One region of the Kitasatospora sp. NPDC086009 genome, then DNA from elsewhere that is predicted to be linked to it. Evidence: riboswitches for the same ligand, from Rfam matches in the RefSeq annotation. Region 1 holds a riboswitch; each other region holds the start of a gene.
The links. Region 1 has a riboswitch for cyclic di-AMP ahead of ACIF6L_RS05575 (M23 family metallopeptidase). Riboswitches for the same ligand answer to the same signal wherever they lie in the genome.

Region 2: it holds a riboswitch for cyclic di-AMP, as region 1 does, so the genes downstream of both, ACIF6L_RS25075 (transglycosylase family protein) here and ACIF6L_RS05575 (M23 family metallopeptidase) in region 1, are expected to answer to the same signal.
Region 3: it holds a riboswitch for cyclic di-AMP, as region 1 does, so the genes downstream of both, ACIF6L_RS07820 (NlpC/P60 family protein) here and ACIF6L_RS05575 (M23 family metallopeptidase) in region 1, are expected to answer to the same signal.
Region 4: it holds a riboswitch for cyclic di-AMP, as region 1 does, so the genes downstream of both, ACIF6L_RS10250 (hypothetical protein) here and ACIF6L_RS05575 (M23 family metallopeptidase) in region 1, are expected to answer to the same signal.

Annotation. Positions count from the first base shown of each region.
Region 1 is NZ_JBITSA010000001.1:1,241,630-1,246,186, reverse strand. It holds gene ACIF6L_RS05585 (GNAT family N-acetyltransferase) at 1-572, opposite strand, end outside; gene ACIF6L_RS05580 (hypothetical protein) at 615-1,634, shown strand; gene ACIF6L_RS05575 (M23 family metallopeptidase) at 1,706-2,566, opposite strand; cyclic di-AMP (ydaO/yuaA leader) riboswitch at 2,579-2,737, opposite strand; gene ACIF6L_RS05570 (YiaA/YiaB family inner membrane protein) at 2,982-3,272, shown strand; gene ACIF6L_RS05565 (alpha/beta fold hydrolase) at 3,395-4,222, shown strand; gene ACIF6L_RS05560 (TetR/AcrR family transcriptional regulator) at 4,286-4,557, shown strand, end outside.
Region 2 is NZ_JBITSA010000012.1:6,819-11,375, reverse strand. It holds gene ACIF6L_RS25085 (SDR family NAD(P)-dependent oxidoreductase) at 1-246, opposite strand, end outside; gene ACIF6L_RS25080 (cytochrome P450) at 405-1,679, shown strand; cyclic di-AMP (ydaO/yuaA leader) riboswitch at 1,953-2,125, shown strand; gene ACIF6L_RS25075 (transglycosylase family protein) at 2,130-3,056, shown strand; gene eno (phosphopyruvate hydratase) at 3,312-4,557, shown strand, end outside.
Region 3 is NZ_JBITSA010000002.1:480,242-484,798, forward strand. It holds gene ACIF6L_RS07815 (NlpC/P60 family protein) at 1-1,037, shown strand, start outside; cyclic di-AMP (ydaO/yuaA leader) riboswitch at 1,361-1,514, shown strand; gene ACIF6L_RS07820 (NlpC/P60 family protein) at 1,525-2,679, shown strand; gene ACIF6L_RS07825 (NlpC/P60 family protein) at 2,905-3,963, shown strand; gene ACIF6L_RS07830 (hypothetical protein) at 3,996-4,557, shown strand, end outside.
Region 4 is NZ_JBITSA010000003.1:240,706-245,262, forward strand. It holds gene ACIF6L_RS10245 (hypothetical protein) at 1-378, shown strand, start outside; gene ACIF6L_RS10250 (hypothetical protein) at 445-1,719, opposite strand; cyclic di-AMP (ydaO/yuaA leader) riboswitch at 1,724-1,847, opposite strand; gene ACIF6L_RS10255 (MoaF-related domain-containing protein) at 2,316-2,645, shown strand; gene ACIF6L_RS10260 (alpha/beta hydrolase) at 2,737-3,879, opposite strand; gene ACIF6L_RS10265 (TetR family transcriptional regulator) at 4,179-4,557, opposite strand, start outside.

The DNA.
Region 1 (4,557 bases):
TAACCCCCCACCCGGGGCCACTCATGGGCGAGCAGCGAGTACTGGAAGGAGTCGCGCCAGCAGCCGTGCAGGTGCACGTCGTGCCGGATCCGGCCCTCCAGACGGAAGCCGGCCCGGATGAGCACCCGGACCGAGGCCGTGTTCTCCACATCCACCCGGGCGACCAGCCGGTGCAGCCCGAGCGGGCCGAAGGCGAAGTCGCAGAGCAGCCCGGTGATCTCGCCCGCGTAGCCGTTGCCCCAGGTGTCCGGGCGCAGCGCGTAGCCGAGGTCGGCGCTGCGGTGGCCGCCGAGCGTGAGGGCGGCGTTGCCGATCGGGACGGCGCGGGACGGGGCGTCCGCGTCGGCGCGGCGGGTGACGGCCAGCCGGTAGACCGTCCGCTCGTCCTGCTGCGCCTCCTCCAGGTACTGCTCGATCTGGTCGGCGCAGTCCTCGCGGTCACGCGGCTCGAACGGGAGGTAGCGGGTGGCCTCCCGATCGCCGAACACCGCGTACAGGGCGTCGACGTCGGCGGCGCTGTGGTGGAACTCGCGGATGGCCAGGCGGGGGCCGGTGAGTCGGACGGGGACCATGCCTGCCGACCCTACCCGGGCTTTCCGGTTACCTTACGTGACATGGAAGAAGAAGACCTGCGGCTCGCCCCGCGCACCAAAGCCGCCGAACTGCTCGCCTGGGCCCAGGCGCACGGCCACCCGCCGGTGGCCGAGGCGCCGGTGCGGGCGGTGCTGGCGCTGCTGGAGCTGGGTGAGGGCAGGATGCGTGACGGCTGGCCGGAGCTGACCTCGGACGCCGTGGAACAACTGCTGTACGAGCGGCTCTACCTGTACGTCCAGCCCGAGCCGGAGCAGGACCCGCTGGCGTACGGCGCCGCGGTGCGGCTGCTGATCGACCACCAGCGGGCGGCGAAGCGGCTGAACGCCAAGCGGCAGGAGCGGCTGCACGCGGAGGCCGAGTGGCAGGGCGAGGTGGCCGCCGGGCTGCTGCGCCGCGCCGACCTGGTGACCTGGCCCCGGCTGTACACGCTGCTGCTGCGCGCGGACGGGGTGGACCCGGCCGACGGGGCGGCGGTCCGGGCCTGGCTGGAGGCGTTCCGGGAGCTGGCGCCGGAGGACCGGGCGGCCGCCTACGAGCGGCTGGAGGCGACGGGCGCGCTGGACCCGGTGGACGACGGGGGCTGGGACGGCGCCCGGCCGCTCAGCGTCGGGATGGCCACCGACGGTGCCCGGCGGCTGCTGGAGCAGGGGCTGATGCGGCGCAGCTACCGCAACCTGGAGGAGCTCACCGCGCAGGGCCGGCCGATGCCCGACGAGCTGGCCGGGGACTTCGGGGCGTTCGAGGAGGCCGCCGTCGAGGCCGCGCTGGACCTCTTCGGCGAGTGGACGGTGCCGGGGCTGCCGCGGCTGCTGGTGGAGGAGTTCCCGGAGCTGGCCCCGGAGCCGGGCCAGGAGGAGATCGACGCGTACCTGGCGCAGCTGCCCGGGGCACCCGGCGAGGCGGAGGAGGCCGGGGAGTACGGGGACGAGTACGGGCACGAGTACGGGGACGAGGACGGCTACGCGCCCGGGGACGGGCACGTGCACGTGCACGGGTCCGCCGACCGGCCGGACGGGGCCGACGCGGCCGCCGGGGCCTGAGACGCGACGGTGCCCCGGCCGTCGTGACGACGACCGGGGCACCGCGGCGGGCTGTCAGAAGGTGACGCCGGTCAGGGGGTCACGCCGCGCTGCTCGAACCAGCTCTCCGGGTCGACCGGGGCACCGCCGCCGGGGCGCACCTCCAGGTGCAGGTGCGGGCCGGTGACGTTGCCGGTGGCCCCCACCTTGCCGAGCTGCTGGCCGGGGACGACCTTGCCGGAGCCCTTGATGATCGAGGAGAGGTGGCAGTACCAGATCTCGGTGCCGTCGGGCAGCGTCTCGACGATCCGGTAGCCGTACGACCCGGCCCAGCCGGCCGAGGTGATGGTGCCCTGGCCGACCGCGTAGACCGGGGTGCCGGTGTCGGCGGCGAAGTCCAGGCCGGTGTGCAGGTGGGCCCAGTAGGAGGCGCTCTGGCCGTAGTGGGCCGAGAGGTGGTAGTCGCGCACCGGCAGCTCGATGGCGGCGAGCTTGGCCTTCTCGGCCTCCTCGGCGGCCTGCTTGGCCTCCTGCTGCTGGGCCGCGCGCTTGACCTCGGCCTCCTTGGCGGCCTGCAGCCGGGCGCCCTCCTCGGCGGCGGTGCGCTGGCTGTCGGCCTGCTGCTGGATCCGGGCGGCGAGCGCGAGGCCCGGGTCCGCGGCGAGCGCGACCGGGGTCTCGTCCGGGACCTCGACGGCGGGGGCGGCGGCCGGGGTGGCGGAGGCGAAGCCGGTCGCCCCGAGGGTGGCGGCCACGGCGGTGACGCCGAGCAGCGGGGCGGTGCCGCGGGTCTGACGGGGCATCCGGTGCCGGTTGCTGTCGGGGGCCTGCGGCCCGGTCTCGGCGCCGGACCCGCCGAACTCGCCCGGGTGGGCGGGCGGCCAGGGGTGGTCGAGCAGCTGGGTGCCGGCGGGGGAGCCGGGCAGGTGTGCCGGAGAGTGCGACGACGCCACGGAGGCGCGCTCCTTTCCTTCCTTCGCGCCTACCGGGTTAGCTGACGGGTTCGGAGCAGGAAGGTCTCCTACGGCTGGGCCTGGGCCCGGCCGATTCACCCCAAGGAACATGGTTCCCCGGCTCCCTGGCCTGCCCGGAGGCCGGCCGGCGGGATTAGGCGACGGCGCACGGTGCCGTCTGGGTACGGCGTTACGAACCGCGCTGCGTTATCAAACGTTAATCCTAGGAGCCTCTGATTCCAAGCCGTCCGTTCGGGACAGCCGGATACTACCCGGGCGGTACGTGACCTGATGGGCGATTTGGGCGGATCGACGGCAACTGACACCACCGAACGTGAGGGGACGTCAACGAACGGCCCCCCACTTGAGTACTCCTACTCATGTGCGGCACTCCCGGCGCGGCCATCCTGGCGCCATGAACGCACCGATGCAGTCACGCACCACGGCCGCGTACCACCTCCAGGCCGTCCTCTCCTTCGCCCTCTCCGGCGGCGCCCTCGCCGTCGGCATCGCCTATCTGCCGGTCGGCGGCTGGACCCGCGCCTTCCTCGCGGTCGGCCTGCTCTACACCGTCACCTCCGCCTTCACCCTGGCCAAGGTGATCCGGGACCGGCAGGAGACCAACGAGATCGTCACCCGGGTGGACCAGGCGCGGCTGGAGAAGCTGCTCGCCGAGCACGACCCGTTCAAGGTGGAGGGGGTCTGAGCCGCGGTACCGGGGCCGCCCCCGGGGGCCGACCGGTCGAGGGCTTGACGGCTAAGGCTATTAGCCTTAGCTTTATGGCTATCGGTGCAACGCCGACAGCTCCGCGGACCGAGGAGGCCCCCATGCCCGGCACCTTCACCCCCAGCACCCAGTACCTCGACCTCCCCGGCGGCCGGCTGGCCTTCGACGACACCGAGCAGGGCGACGGCGCCCCCCTCGTCCTGCTCCCCGGGATGCTCGACAGCCGTGCCGCGTACCGGCACCTGCGCCCGCTGCTGGTGGCCGCGGGCCACCGGGTGATCACCCTGGACCTGCGCGGCTTCGGCGAGTCCTCGATCGCCTGGGACGACTACACGCCGGCCGCGATCGCCACCGACGTCCTCGCCCTGCTGGACCACCTCGGCATCGACCGCGCCACGCTGGTCGGCAACTCCTACGCCGGTGCGACGGTGGTCAAGGTGGCCGGGGACGCGCCGGAGCGGGTCGCCGGGATCGTCCTGGTGGACGCCTTCGTCGAGAACCCGCCGCCGAACGCGCTGCAGCGCGCGATGTTCGGCGTGATGGGCGTCCTGCTGGTGCACTCGCCCGCGTTCTGGGGCCTCTACCACCGCAAGATGGCGTACCCCGGTCCCAAGCCGGCCGACTTCGACGCCTACGTGGACGGACTGGTCGCCGCGATGCGCACGCCGGGCCGCAAGCAGGCCACCCGGGGCTACGTGCGCGGGGACTCCGCGCCGAACGGCTGGACCGCCGCCGTGAGCTGCCCGGCGCTGGTCCTGATGGGCACCAAGGACCCCGACTTCCCCGACCCCGAGCTGGTCGCCGACCGGCAGGCCGCCGCGCTGAACGGCCGCAAGGTGATGGTCGAGGGCTCCGGGCACTACCCGATGGCCGACCGGCCGCAGGCCACCGCCGACGCCCTGCTGCCCTTCCTCGCCGAGCTGGCCTGAGCCCGCCCTTCCGCGCCGCGCCGGCCCGAGCCCGCCCGCTACCTCGCCCACGGAGACCGCACCATGCCCCGAGTCGGACTGACCCCCGAGCAGGTCGTCGACCACGCCCTCGCCCTCATCGACGAACAGGGCCCCGAGGCCCTCACCCTGGCCGCCGTCGCCGGACGGGCCCAGGTGGCCACCCCCTCGCTGTACAAGCACGTCAGCGGCGGACTCGCCGAGCTGCGCCGGCTGATCGCCGTCCGGGTCACCGAGGAACTCGCCGACCGGCTCGCCGAGGCCGCCCTCGGCCGCGGCGGGGACGACGCCGTCGCCGCCGTCCTGCGGGCCTACCA
Region 2 (4,557 bases), on a different contig from region 1:
GCCGAGGTGCTTCTCGGTGGTGTCGACCAGGGCGGCGATGTCGCTCGGGCGGCGGATGTCGCCGCAGACGCCGACGACCGGGCAGCCCGGCCGGTCGAGTTCGGTGGCGAGGTCCTCGGCGATGCCGACCTGCTGGTCGGCGATGAGGACGCCGGAGGCGCCCGCGGCGGTGAACCGGCGGGCGAGGCCGGCTCCCGACCCGCCGGCGAGTACGGCGATGACCACGACTGCCCCGGTGACCCGCATGGTGCGCTCCTCCCTGTGGGCGGCTCCGCACCGGCGCCCACGCATTTTGCTTGCGGAGGATCGTAGGCAGGTCCTGACCCTCCGCAACAGGGATTACCCCTCAGGTGACCAGGCTCACGCCTGCCACGCCGGGGTTCCCCACCGGATACGGTCGACACATGCCAGTTCAGCCCGATTCAGCCCGCCCGCCGCTCTTCACCTGGGAGTTCGCCGCCGACCCGTACCCGGCGTACGCGTGGCTGCGGGAGCACGAACCGGTGCACCGCACCACCCTGCCGAGCGGGGTCGAGGCCTGGCTGGTGACCAGGTACGCGGACGCCCGGCAGGCGCTCGCCGACAGCCGGCTCTCGAAGAACCTGGCCCACCACAGCGGGCACGCCCACCGCAGCGGCCGGGTCGGCATCCCCGGCGAGCGCCAGGCCAATCTGATGACCCACCTGCTGAACATCGACCCGCCGGACCACACCCGGCTGCGCCGGCTGGTCTCGAAGGCGTTCACGCCGCGCCGGGTGGCGGAGTTCGAGCCCCGGGTGCAGCAGCTCACCGACCGGCTGATCGACGGCTTCGCGGAGCGCGGCTCGGCGGACCTGATCCACGAGTTCGCCTTCCCGCTGCCGATCTACGCGATCTGCGACCTGCTCGGCGTGCCGGCCGAGGACCAGGACGACTTCCGGGACTGGGCGGGCATGATGATCCGCCATGGCAGCGGGCAGCGCGGCGGGGTGGGACGCGCCGTCAAGCGGATGCGCGCCTACCTGGCGGAGCTGATCCACCGCAAGCGGGCCGATCCCGGCGACGACCTCATCTCGGGGCTGATCCGGGCCAGCGACCACGGTGAGCACCTGACCGAGAACGAGGCCGCGGCGATGGCCTTCATCCTCCTCTTCGCCGGGTTCGAGACGACCGTGAACCTGATCGGCAACGGCACCTACGCCCTGCTGCGCAACCCCGGGCAGCGGGCGCTGCTCCAGGACTCGATCGCCCGCGGCGAGACCGCGCTGCTGGAGACCGGTATCGAGGAACTCCTGCGCTACGACGGGCCGGTGGAGCTCGCCACCTGGCGGTTCGCGACCAGCCCGCTGACCATCGGCGGCGTGGACATCCCGGTCGGCGATCCGGTGCTGGTGGTGCTCGCGGCGGCGGACCGGGACCCGGCGCGGTTCGCCGACGAGAACACCCTCGACCTGGCCCGGACGGACAACCCGCACCTCGGCTTCGGGCACGGCATCCACTACTGCATCGGTGCGCCGCTGGCCCGGTTGGAGGGGCGCGCGGCGCTCACCACCCTGCTCACCCGGTTGCCCGATCTGCGACTCGCCGCCAGCCCGGAGGAGCTCCGCTGGCGCGGTGGCCTGATCATGCGTGGACTGCGCGATCTCCCGGTGGAATTCACCCCCGAGAAGCCCTCCGCTGCACCGGTGGACGGGCTCTGAGCAAATCCGTCCGGCGCCCACGGTGGTGTCTCGATCTCGTCGCGCCGAGACCTCGACACGCTGACGGGATGTCGCCGACACGCCCTGGCAGCGGGTATGAATCAGCATCAAACCGGACATAGCTCTGTCGTTGGTAGGCGATCGGCCACGCGCCGTAATTTATGTGTGATACCTGCGATATGAGCTTGTTATTGATGTGAGGATCTGTCTACCCTCCCTGGAGTTCGCAGCTGCGGACCTCGTGCGCGGAACGCCGAATCCTGCCCGCCGCGTTACGGGAAACCGACCAGAACCCTTGGGCAGGGGCGGGGGAACCAGGTTTGTTGCCGTCCCCCACGGCTTGGGGTGAAGCCGCCCACGCGGGCAGAAGGCGTCCGCGTCGTGCGGCCGGGCCACCTCCCGGTCCGAACCCGACAGCTCACCTCGCAGGCGTGCGGAGAGGACTTCCCCATGCTCTTCGTCGGAACCGGCCGTCACCGTCGTCGCACCCAGACCGAGAAGGCCATCGCCGTTGCCGGCGTGGCCGGCGTCGGACTCGCCCTGCCGCTCCTCACCGCCACCGGCGCCTCGGCCGCCCCGGCCTCGACCTGGGACGCGGTCGCCCAGTGCGAGAGCGGCGGCAACTGGGGCATCAACACCGGCAACGGCTTCTACGGCGGCCTCCAGTTCACCTCCAGCACCTGGAAGGCGTTCGGCGGCACCTCGTACGCGCCGCAGGCCCACCAGGCCAGCCGGGCGCAGCAGATCTCGGTCGCCGAGAAGGTCCTCGCCTCGCAGGGGCCGGGCGCCTGGCCGGTCTGCTCCCAGAAGGCGGGCCTGGCCAAGGGCGGGGCGGCGGCCTCGGTCGACACCTCCTCGGACGCCGAGCCGACGGCCGCCGCCAAGCCGGCCCAGTCGAAGCCCGCGCAGAAGCCGGCGCAGAAGCCCGCCCAGAAGCCGGCCCAGCAGCAGGCCCCGAAGCCCGCCGCCCAGCAGCCCGCCCAGCAGGACGGCCGGGCTCCGGGCTTCGCCGGCCAGCCGGGCTGGGACGCCGACGCGAAGGTCTTCTGGTACCAGAGCGACGGCGCCTGGTACTGGACCAGCCACCAGAGCGTCTACCAGCAGTACGCCGGTCAGCAGGCCACCCAGCAGACGAGCGGGTACGCGGGCCAGGACAGCCGCCCCGCCGCCGCCCACGGCGCCCCGGCCGCGGCCGCTCCCGCCGCCCAGCAGCGCACCGGGCACGGCTACACCGTCCAGTCCGGTGACACCCTGTCGACGATCGCCGCCGCCCAGGGCGTCGAGGGCGGCTGGCAGACGCTGTACGACGGCAACCGCGGCACCGTCGGCACCGACCCCAACCTGATCCTCCCGGGCCAGCAGCTCGACCTCGGCTGACCGCCCGTGTGGTGACTCCCCTTGCGGTGACGCCACGAAGGGGGCCGGTTCGGCCCCCTTCGTCCGCATCCGGCCGCATTTCGTGGGACAACCAGGTGAACTACCGGTGGGTAGCCCGGCCACACGCTGAGACGGGACCGAGGCCGACGTGGTCCCGGGAGCCCGTGCGGTTAGGCTCTGGTCGTAACGACTCCGCAACCATCCGGCCGACAGCACCCATCGTCAGCCGAACCTGCTTCCGCTAGGAGATGCCTCGTGCCGTCCATCGATGTCGTCGTAGCCCGTGAGATTCTCGACTCGCGTGGCAACCCCACGGTCGAGGTCGAGGTCGGCCTCGACGACGGCAGCACCGGCCGTGCCGCTGTCCCGTCGGGTGCCTCCACCGGTGCCTTCGAGGCGCTGGAGCTTCGCGACGGTGACAAGAACCGCTACTTCGGCAAGGGCGTGGAGAAGGCCGTCCTGGCCGTCATCGAGCAGATCGGCCCCGAGCTGGTCGGCTACGACGCCACCGAGCAGCGCCTGATCGACCAGGCCATGCTCGACCTGGACGCCACGCCGGACAAGTCCTCGCTCGGCGCCAACGCGATCCTGGGCGTCTCGCTCGCCGTGGCGCACGCCGCCTCCGAGGCCAGCGACCTGCCGCTGTTCCGCTACCTGGGCGGCCCGAACGCCCACGTCCTGCCCGTCCCGATGATGAACATCCTCAACGGTGGCTCGCACGCGGACTCCAACGTCGACATCCAGGAGTTCATGATCGCTCCGATCGGCGCGGAGTCCTTCTCCGAGGCCGTCCGCTGGGGCGTCGAGGTCTACCACACCCTCAAGGGCGTGCTGAAGGAGCGCGGCCTGTCCACCGGCCTCGGCGACGAGGGCGGCTTCGCGCCGAACCTGGACAGCAACCGCGAGGCCCTGGACCTCATCACCGAGGCCATCCAGAAGGCCGGTTACGTGCCCGGCCGGGACATCGCGCTCGCCCTGGACGTCGCCGCCTCCGAGTTCTACCAGGACGGTGCCTACCAGTTCGAGGGCAAGGCGCTCTCCGCCGCCGAGCTCATCGAGTACTACGCCGAGCTCGTCGCCGCGTACCCGCTGGTCTCCATCGAGGACCCGCTGGACGAGTCGGACTGGGACGGCTGGAAGGCCATGACCGTCAAGCTGGGTGACAAGGTCCAGCTGGTCGGCGACGACCTGTTCGTCACCAACCCGGCCCGCCTGGCCAAGGGCATCGAGACCGGCACCGCCAACGCGCTGCTGGTCAAGGTGAACCAGATCGGCTCGCTGACCGAGACCCTGGACGCCGTCGAGCTGGCCCAGCGCAACGGCTACCGCTGCATGATGTCGCACCGCTCCGGTGAGACCGAGGACGTCACCATCGCCGACCTCGCCGTCGCCACCAACTGCGGCCAGATCAAGACCGGCGCCCCGGCCCGCTCCGAGCGCGTCGCCAAGTACAACCAGCTGCTGCGCATCGAGGAGATCCTCGACGACGCGGCCGAGTACG
Region 3 (4,557 bases), on a different contig from region 1:
CCCACCGCCGTCCCAAGCAGTCGAGCCGTGCACGGGTCACCGTGCTGACCGCTGCCGCTGCGACCGCGGTCGCCCTCTCGGCCCAGGTCAGCGCCCACGCCGCGCCCAGCCCGTCCCCCAAGAAGGAGGACGTGAAGGCGCAGGTCGACCAGCTGCAGGAGGAGGCCGAGCAGGCCACCGAGAAGTTCAACGGTGCCAAGGAGCGGGCGGACCAGCTGCGCAAGCAGGCGGACCAGCTCCAGGACCAGGTGGCTCGCGGCCAGGACCAGATGACCCAGCTTCAGGGCGGGCTGGCCGAGGTCGCGGCCGAGCAGTACCGGACCGGCGGCATCGACCCGTCCGTCCAGCTGATGCTCGCCTCCGACCCGTCCGGCTACCTGGACAAGGCCGCCAGCGTCCAGCAGGCCAGCTCCAGCCAGACCGAGGCGCTCAAGGGCCTGCAGGACCAGCAGCGCCGGCTGGACCAGCAGAAGGCCGAGGCGGCCGCCGTCCTCGCCTCGCTGGACAGCACGACCAAGGACCTGAACCAGTCCAAGGCCGAGGTCAACAAGAAGCTCAAGGAAGCCCAGGACCTGCTGAACTCGCTCAGCGCCGCCGACCGGGCCGCGCTGAAGGCCGCCCAGCAGCAGGCCGACCGGGCCTCGCGCGGCAGCGAGCGCACCGACCTGAGCAGCCTCCCGCAGGGCAGCGGCTTCGCCGGGCAGGCCGTCGCCAACGCGATGAGCAAGCAGGGTTCGCCGTACGTCTGGAGCGCGGTCGGCCCGAACTCCTTCGACTGCTCCGGTCTGATGGTCTGGTCGTACGCGAAGGCCGGCGTCTCGCTGCCGCGCACCTCGCAGGCGCAGGCCAACTACGGCTCGAAGGTGGCCTCGCTGGCCGACGCCCAGCCGGGCGACCTCATCATCTACCGCCCGGACCGCAGCCACGTCGGGATGTACATCGGCAACGGGATGGTGGTCCACGCGCCGCACACCGGTGACGTGGTGAAGGTGATGAAGGCCGACGCGATGCCGATCAACGCGATCCGCCGGGTCTGACGGACCGACATGCCCACGGGCCGGGATCCGGCCCTGTGATCCGCGCCACCCCCGGAACCGGGGGTGGCGTCGGTGTCTGCGGCCGCATCATGACAAACGATCAGCTCCATGTGGGCGCGTGATCACACCCGGTCATATTCACAAATGAACTTGGATATTCTTCCGGCATTTTTCTGACAAGGATTTGAACGGATCACGGTTCTGTTACTAGGGTCGTGCCTCGAACCACCGCACAGTCGATCACCCAGCAGGGGTGGCGGCGGAGGTTTACCGCCGAGTTCGTGAAGCAGCGGGGCAGAGCATCTGCCCGTCGGGGAGTCCAGTAGTCGGGGGCGCTGTGGAACGGAGCCGGGGAACCATGTTCCTCCGGGGTGAATCGGCGCCAGGTCGACCGTCGTGCGGTCGGTGAGGCGTCGTAGGGCACGCTTCCGGCCCGAACCCGTCAGCTCACCCGGTAGGCGGACGTAGGAAGAAGGAGTCCGCCTTCGTGGCGTCCCATCGTCGTCCCAAGCCCGCCGGCCGCGCCCGGGTCTCGATTCTGACCGGTGTCGCCGCCGCGGCGGTCGCGCTCTCCGCGCAGTCCGGCGCCCACGCCGACCCGACGCCGACCAAGGATCAGGTCAAGGAGCAGATCGACCAGCTCAACGAGCAGGCCGAGCAGGCCACCGAGAAGCTCAACGGTGCCCAGGCCAAGCAGCAGGAGCTGCAGAAGCAGGTCGGTGAGCTGCAGGACAAGGTGGCCCGTCAGCAGGCCGCGGTGACCGAGGCCCAGGGCGGTCTCGCCGAGATCGCCGGCGAGCAGTACCGCAACGGCGGCATATCGCCGACCGTGCAGCTGATGCTCTCGTCCAGCCCGGACAGCTTCCTCAGCCAGGCCGGCGCCATCAACCAGGCCGGCAGCACGCAGTCCGGTGCGCTGAAGGACCTCCAGGAGCAGCAGCGCAGGCTCGACCAGGACCGCAACGAGGCCCAGGGCAAGCTCGGCGAGCTCGAAGCCACCACCCAGCAGCTGAAGGCCTCCAAGGAGGAGGTCCAGGGCAAGCTGGCCAAGGCCCAGGACCTGTACAACTCGCTGTCCGAGCAGGAGCGCCAGGCGATGCGCGCGGCCGAGGAGAAGGCCGCCGCCGAGGCGAAGGCCAAGGCGGACGCCGCCAAGGCCGAGGCCAAGGCCAAGGCGGACGCCGACCGCGCCTCCCGCGACAACACCCGCGACCAGCTGCCCGCCCCGTCGTCGCCGGCCGCCAAGCCCGCCGCCGCGGCCGCCGCGCCGTCCGCGCCCGCCGCCAACGGCTCGCGCGCCGCCGCCGCGATCGCCGCCGCGGAGAGCAAGCTGGGCGCCCCGTACGTCTACGGCGCGGCCGGTCCGAGCTCCTTCGACTGCTCCGGCCTGACCAGCTGGGCCTACGCCCAGGCGGACGTGTCGCTGCCGCGCACCTCGCAGTCCCAGGCCACCGCCGGTACCAACGTGGGCACCAATATCGCCAACGCCCAGCCCGGCGACCTGATCATCTACCGTGCGGACCGCAGCCACGTCGCGCTCTACGTCGGCGGCGGCCAGGTCATCCACGCGCCGAAGCCCGGCGCGAACGTCCGGTACGAGACCGCCAGCATGCTGCCGATCTCGGCCATCGTGCGCGTCTGATCCGACGTCTGCTCCCGCAGGCCCGGTCTCCCCTCGTGGGAGGCCGGGCCTGCGGCTTTCGTGCTGGACCGTGCTGATGTCCGATTGCGGGTCAAATATTCGGGTTGGGAGGGGTTTGGACTCGCTCGCCCGGACTCGCTAACGTCTGCCACCGGACTCCCGCTCGACAGCCGCCCGCACCGGTGCGGCGGCGGGGCCGGGTCGCAGGATCGGAGTTACCGTCGTATGGCCGTGCACCGCCGTTCCCCCCTGCCGGGCGCGTTCGCCCGTGCGCTGGTGCTGACCGCCGCGGCCACCACCGCGCTGGGGGTGGCCACGGGGGGTGCCGCCCAGGCCGCCCCGGGCACGCCGGACGGGCCGTCGAACCGCAAGGACGTCAAGGCGCAGGTGGAACAGCTGTACGACGAGGCCGAGCAGGCCTCGGAGAAGTACAACGCCGCACTGGACGTCCAGCAGCGCCTCCAGCACGAGACCGGCACGCTCCAGCAGCAGGTCGCCGTCGCCCAGGGCGAGCTCAACGAGCTCCGCGGCGACCTCGCCACCGTGGCCGGCGCCGAGTACCGGGGCGGCGGGATGGCGCAGACCGTCCAGCTGATGCTCTCCACCGACCCGGAGGGCTACCTCTCCAAGGCCCGCAGCCTGGACCAGGCCGCCGAGCGGCAGAACGAGACGCTGCACGAGGTGGTGGCCCGTCAGCGCCGGCTCGACCAGCGCCGGTCGGAGGCCTCGATGAAGCTCTCCGAGCTGGAGGAGACCCGCCGGGCCCTGGCCGAGAGCAAGCAGCAGATCCAGCAGCGGCTGGCCAAGGCGCAGCGGCTGCTCAACAGCCTGGGGGCGGGCGAGCGGGCCCGGATGGTGGCCCAGGACGCCCGCGAGGCCGAGCAGCGGGCCACCCGCGGCACCGACCGCCTCGACCTGGGCACGGCCCCGCCCGCCTCCGAACGCGGCGCGGCCGCGCTGGCCGCCGCCGTGCGGATGATCGGTTCGCCCTATGTGTACGGATCCGCCGGGCCCCGCGCGTTCGACTGTTCCGGTCTGATGTACTGGAGCTGGCGGCAGGCCGGAGTGACCCTGCCGCGCACCTCGCAGGCCCAGGCGTACGCCGGCCGGCGGGTCAGCATCTCCGACGCGCGACCGGGAGACCTGGTGATCTTCTACCGGGACAGGCACCACGTCGGCATGTACGCCGGCGGCGGGGTGATCGTGCACGCCCCCTACCCGGGCGCCAAGGTCCGCTACGAGAGCGTCAACGCGATGCCCGTCGCGGAGGTGATCCGGCTCTGAGCCGGCCCGTCCCGACCCCTCCTGCCGACGCCGTGACACGCCGCCGCGCACTGTCCCGGCGCGGGGCCCTGCTGCTCGCGGCGGGCGGACTGGCCCAGCTGTCGCTGCCCCGGGCGGCTCCGGCGGCCTCAGTGGCCGCGGTGGCGGACCAGCGGGCCGAGGTGGTCGCGGTGCTGGCCGAGCGGGCCCGGACGCTGACCGCCCCACCGTCCGCGCCCCCGGTGGAGGCGGCCTACCGCAACCTCGTGCTCGGTCCGGCCGGTCGGCCGGACCGGCTCACCGCCACCGCCGAACTGACCGTCCGGGTGACCGGCTACGACGCCTACCCGGTGGTCCACCCGCGCCGGCTGGAGCTGTGGCGGACCGGCGGGGGCTGGCGGGTCGAACGCGAGGACGGCCCGGACGGGCCGGCGCCGCTCTGGGACTTCGGGGCCGTCCGGGCGGCGGCCGGCGCGCACTGCCTGGTGCTCGGCCTGGCCGACGGCCCGGACCCGGCGCAGCTCATGGCCGTGGCCGACCGGGCCGTCCCGGCCGTCACCGCGCTCTGGGGCACCGCCTGGCCGGGCCGGCTGCTCCTGGAGCTGCCCGCCACCG
Region 4 (4,557 bases), on a different contig from region 1:
ATCCGGCTGGACCCGGACCCCGTCGCGCCCGGCGGTACCACGACGCTGCACGCCTTCATCGCCAACGACGGGCCGGACCGGACCGCCTCCGCGTTCACCGTGGTGATCACCCTGCCGGAGGGCGTGACGGCCGAGGCCCCGTTCTTCCCGGACAACTGCTACGAGTTCCAGAACGGCCACCGGGTGCGCTGCACCTTCCCGGCCGGGCTGAAGCGGTACCGGACCGCGACCGCACTGATCCCGCTCCGGGTGGCCTCCACCGTCCCCCTCGGCGATCTGGACGGCGGCTACGTGGCGGTGCGCAGCGACGACGACCGGAACGAGGCGAACAACCGCCAGCCGTTCACGGTCCACGTCGTGGAGAGCACCCGCGGCTGAGCGGGGCCACCGGAGCCGCGTGGGGGTCGCCCGGATCCCGTCCAGGCGGCCCCCGCGCGTGGCTTCCTAGCGGTAGACCCGGACGTAGTCCGCGGCGAAGGTGATCGGGGCCGTGCCCTGCGGCGCGGCGTGGTACTGCCCTGCACTCAGGGACAGGTTGAGGATCAGGTACGCGGACCAGTTGGCGCCGACGCCCTTGCCGTCCGAGAACACCTTCGTACCGTTGACGTACCAGTCGACCGAGGTGGCGCCGTAGTGGGTGCCGATGGTGACCCAGCCGTCCTTCGCGATCGCCTTGGCGTCGGTGTAGTACAGGTGGCCCGGGTTGACGTGGTTGGTCAGCTCCAGCAGGTTCGGGTTGTCGGGGTGGTACTCGAAGGAGTCGATCTCCCCGTTGCCGTTCTTCCAGGTCCACAGGGCCGGCCAGGCGCCCGTGCCGGCCGGGAGCTTGACCCGGGTCTCGGCGTAGTCGCCGGTCTTCACCTGGAAACCCTCGCTGGAGTACTCGGTGGTGAGCAGCCCGGTGTCCCAGGACTTCTTGCCGTTCTCCAGCGTGTTGGCGCCCGGCTTGGCGGTGAACGTGGCGACGCCGCCGGCCACCGAGACGTTGTTCTTGTTCAGCCAGTCGAGCTTGTTGTCGTCCGGGTTGTGGTTGCCGTAGTGGTAGGCGCTGCTCTTGTCACCCGTCCAGCGCGAGCCGTAGGCGATCGGGCCGTTGAACTCGTCCGACCAGGTCAGCGACTTCCCGGCGACCGGGGCGCCGGTCGCCGGCGCGGTGGGGGCCGGGGCGGTGGGCGACGGCGTGGCGGTCGCGGTGGGTGACGGCGTCGGGGTGGGCTTGGGGGTGGCGGTCGGGCTCGGGGCGGGGGCGACGGTCGCGTCGGAGACCGCGAGCTGGCGCGAGGGCAGGTTGTGCCAGGTACCGCCGAGGTCCTGCCAGAAGCCGAACTGGGTGTACGTCCCGGCGGGCAGGGTGCGGGCACCGGTGGTGATCGACAGGCCGCTGGGGCAGATCTGCGCGTTGGAGACGTTGCCGGGGAAGTCGAGGTTGCGCCCGGCCGCGTCGCGGACGCCGACGCCGACGGTCTTGGCCGTGAAGCAGGACGAGGAGTGGACGGTCAGCGCGGCCGTGGTGGCCTTGCCCGCGACCATGGTGGCCGGGGCGAGCCTGTCCTGGGTGACGGTCGGCGCGGTGGCCGCCTGGGCGCCGGTGAGCGCCGGGACGCCGAGCAGGCCGGCGCCGCTGATGGCGAGCGCTCCGGTGGCGGCGAAGGCGGCCTTGCGGCCTCGGTGGGAGGGGCGGGCGTGGCGCGGGGTCGCGCGCCGGGCAGGCTTCTGCATGGCGGAGTCCTCTGTAGACGCCTGCGAGGTGAGCTGTCGGGTTCGGGCTGAGGTTGCCCGGCCGCCTGTGGGAGCGGCTTCACCCCTAGCCTCGGTCCGCACGCGCGAGCGCGTGGGCCGGGCACTGACCTGGGTCCCCCGCTCCCGTCCGCTGCGGTGCTCGACTGCCGACCGGCGGGTGGACAGGACTCGGCGTCCCGACGGCGGGGTCCGCGAAGACGGACTCGTGCAGGCTAGGCAGGCCGCTCGAATGTCGACAAGCCGACGGGGGGTGTTGTCGCGCAGCTCACAGTGCGAGCCGTCCGGAGTGGATCAAGTCACCGGGGAAGTTGATCAGTTGGAGACGGGGCGGGGCGTGGGGCGAGCGTGGGGGCGGGCGTGGGGCGGGCGCGGGGCGGCCGACGGGGTCGGCGGCGGGCCGGCGAGCGGGTGGCGGAGGTCCGGCCGGGGTGGGCGCGGCGCCGGGGTGGGCGCGGCGCCGGCCCGGTGTCCGCTCCGGGGCCGGGTGCCCGCATGTCCGCCGCGAAGGTCGGCCGGTCGGATAGGTTGGGAGTCCAGCCGTACCGCACAGACGAGAGACGAGGACCCGCTCCGCCATGACCGCGCCCCTGCCCGCCTTCGCCGGCCGTACCTACCTCTTCCAGGTCGACAACGGCGCGGCCTTCCGCAACGCCTACTCGCCCGACGGCAAGCGGCTGCGCTGGGAGGGCCTCGGCGAGTCGGCGGGCCAGTGGGAGGACGTCGCGCTGCACATCGCCGAGATCGGGCCGGAGCTGTACTTCGTCAGCTGGACCGAGCAGAGCGGCATCACCGTCAGCCACGTGATGGACCTCGGCAGGCTGACGGTGCGCGCGTTCTGGACGTACGAGGGCGAGGGCGGCCGGGTCGGCGAGCTGCACACCGGGACGCTGGAGCCGGTGGCCTGAGACCGGTCCGGGGCGCCAGTGTCCTGGCGTCCTGGTGACCGGGCGCGCTGGTATCCGGGCGTTCTGGCCGGGCGGGCGGGCCCGGCGGTGGTCAGACCGTGTGGCTCGGCACCTTGAGGTGCTGGGAGAGCCACTCCAGCGAGGACGGCAGCAGCCTGCTCCAGGTCTCGAAGTTGTGGCCGCCGGTCTTCATCATGCTGTAGGAGACCTTCATGGGCGCGTGCGCGGCGGCCACGAAGGCCTCGGTGTCCCGGCGGTAGTCGCCGTCGCCCTCCCTGGTCCCGGCCAGCAGGACGGACACCCCGGGCTGCGGCAGGTTCTTCAGCCGCCACATCAGGTCCGCCTCGTTGCGACGCTGCTGGCTGCCCCGGAAGAGGTCGCCGGTGGTCGGGTCGTCGGCGGCCTGGTAGTAGCCGGAGAGCGAGACGGCGGTCGGGAAGACCTCCGGGTGCCGCATGGCGAGCTTGAGGGCGCAGTAGCCGCCGGTCGAGTTGCCCATGAAGCCCCAGGCCTGCGGATCCGAGGAGACCCGGTAGGTCGCCTGGATCGCGGCCGGGACGTCCTTGGTGAAGTACGTCTCCGACTGCGCGCCGCCCGGGATGTCCTCGCACTCGGTGTCCTGCGGGAGGGCGGGCGAGGGGCGCATCAGCACCATCACGGTCGGCTGCATCCGACCCTCCTGGAGCAGCTTGAGCGCCGCGCCCGGGTAGTTCAGCCGGGTCACCAGGTTCTTGGCGATCCCGGGGAAGCCGGTGCTCACGATCACCGCCGGGAACTGCTTCTGCGCGTACTCCGGCTGGAAGTACTGCGGCGGCAGGTAGACGTACCCGTCGGTGGAGAGCCGGGTGCCGGCGCCGTCGATCCGGACCTCGCGGATCTCGCCGGACTGCTTGGGGTCGCGACCGAGCGCCCCGCCGCCCTGAACCGACGCGTGCCCGATGGTCTCCACCTGGAGGCGCCCGGAGGCGTCCGCCTTGTTCTGGATGACGACCGGGCCGTTGTCGCCGGTGCCGAGCAGATCGTCCCAGCTGCTGTAGAAGGCGAAGTAGTTGTTGGCCACCAGGCCCAGCGCGGCGAGCACGGTGAGCTGGGTGGCGAGCAGCGCGCCGATCCGGCCGAGCACCGCCTGCCAGGTCGTCTTCGACAGTCTCGGCCACAGCCAGACCGTGCCGGCCATCATCACGACGGCGATCAATACGGTCAGCGCCAGCACCTTGTGGCTCGTCAGACCCATGTCCTACTTGCTCCCACGCCTCGAACTCCCCCGTCCCCGTTGTCAGGACAACTGTCAGGACAACCGGAACGGCCGCCCCGGTTCCCCCGTCCACCACGGAAGCCAGCACCGAGGCGCGATCAACAACCCTAGCGGCCCGCCGGGCCCCCGTGGACCCGCCGACCAGCGGGTATGGCGGCCGGGCGGTGCCGGGACCGCGGGAGAGCGGGCTGGCACGAGCGGAGTGACGGGCAGTGTGACGAGCGGCGTGGCAGGCGGCGTGGCGGGCGATGCGACGGGCGGGCCGGGCTGACCTCGCGTCAGCTGACGCTGCTCCAGAGGCGCAGGCCGGCCGTCAGTTCGCGCATGCACCGGGCGCCCAGCTCCTGGGGCGAGCCCGGCCCGGCGGCGGGGGCGTCGGAGAAGGCCCACTCCTCCAGGGCCACCCGGATGGCGGTGGTCGCGGCGGCGGCCGCGAGCCGGATCTCCAGCTCGTCGGTGCCCCGGGGGCAGCGGGCGGTGAGCACCGCGCGCAGCCGCTCCTCCGAGTCGGCGTGCACGCGCTGCCAGACCGAGTCGAGCCGGGGATCGCGAAGCAGGTCGCGGGTCCAGTGCATGGCCTCCACGCCCGGGGTGTCGGTGGGCGTCAGCGACTCGACCGCCGAACGCTCCAGCGCCTCGCGGACCGGCAGATCGGCC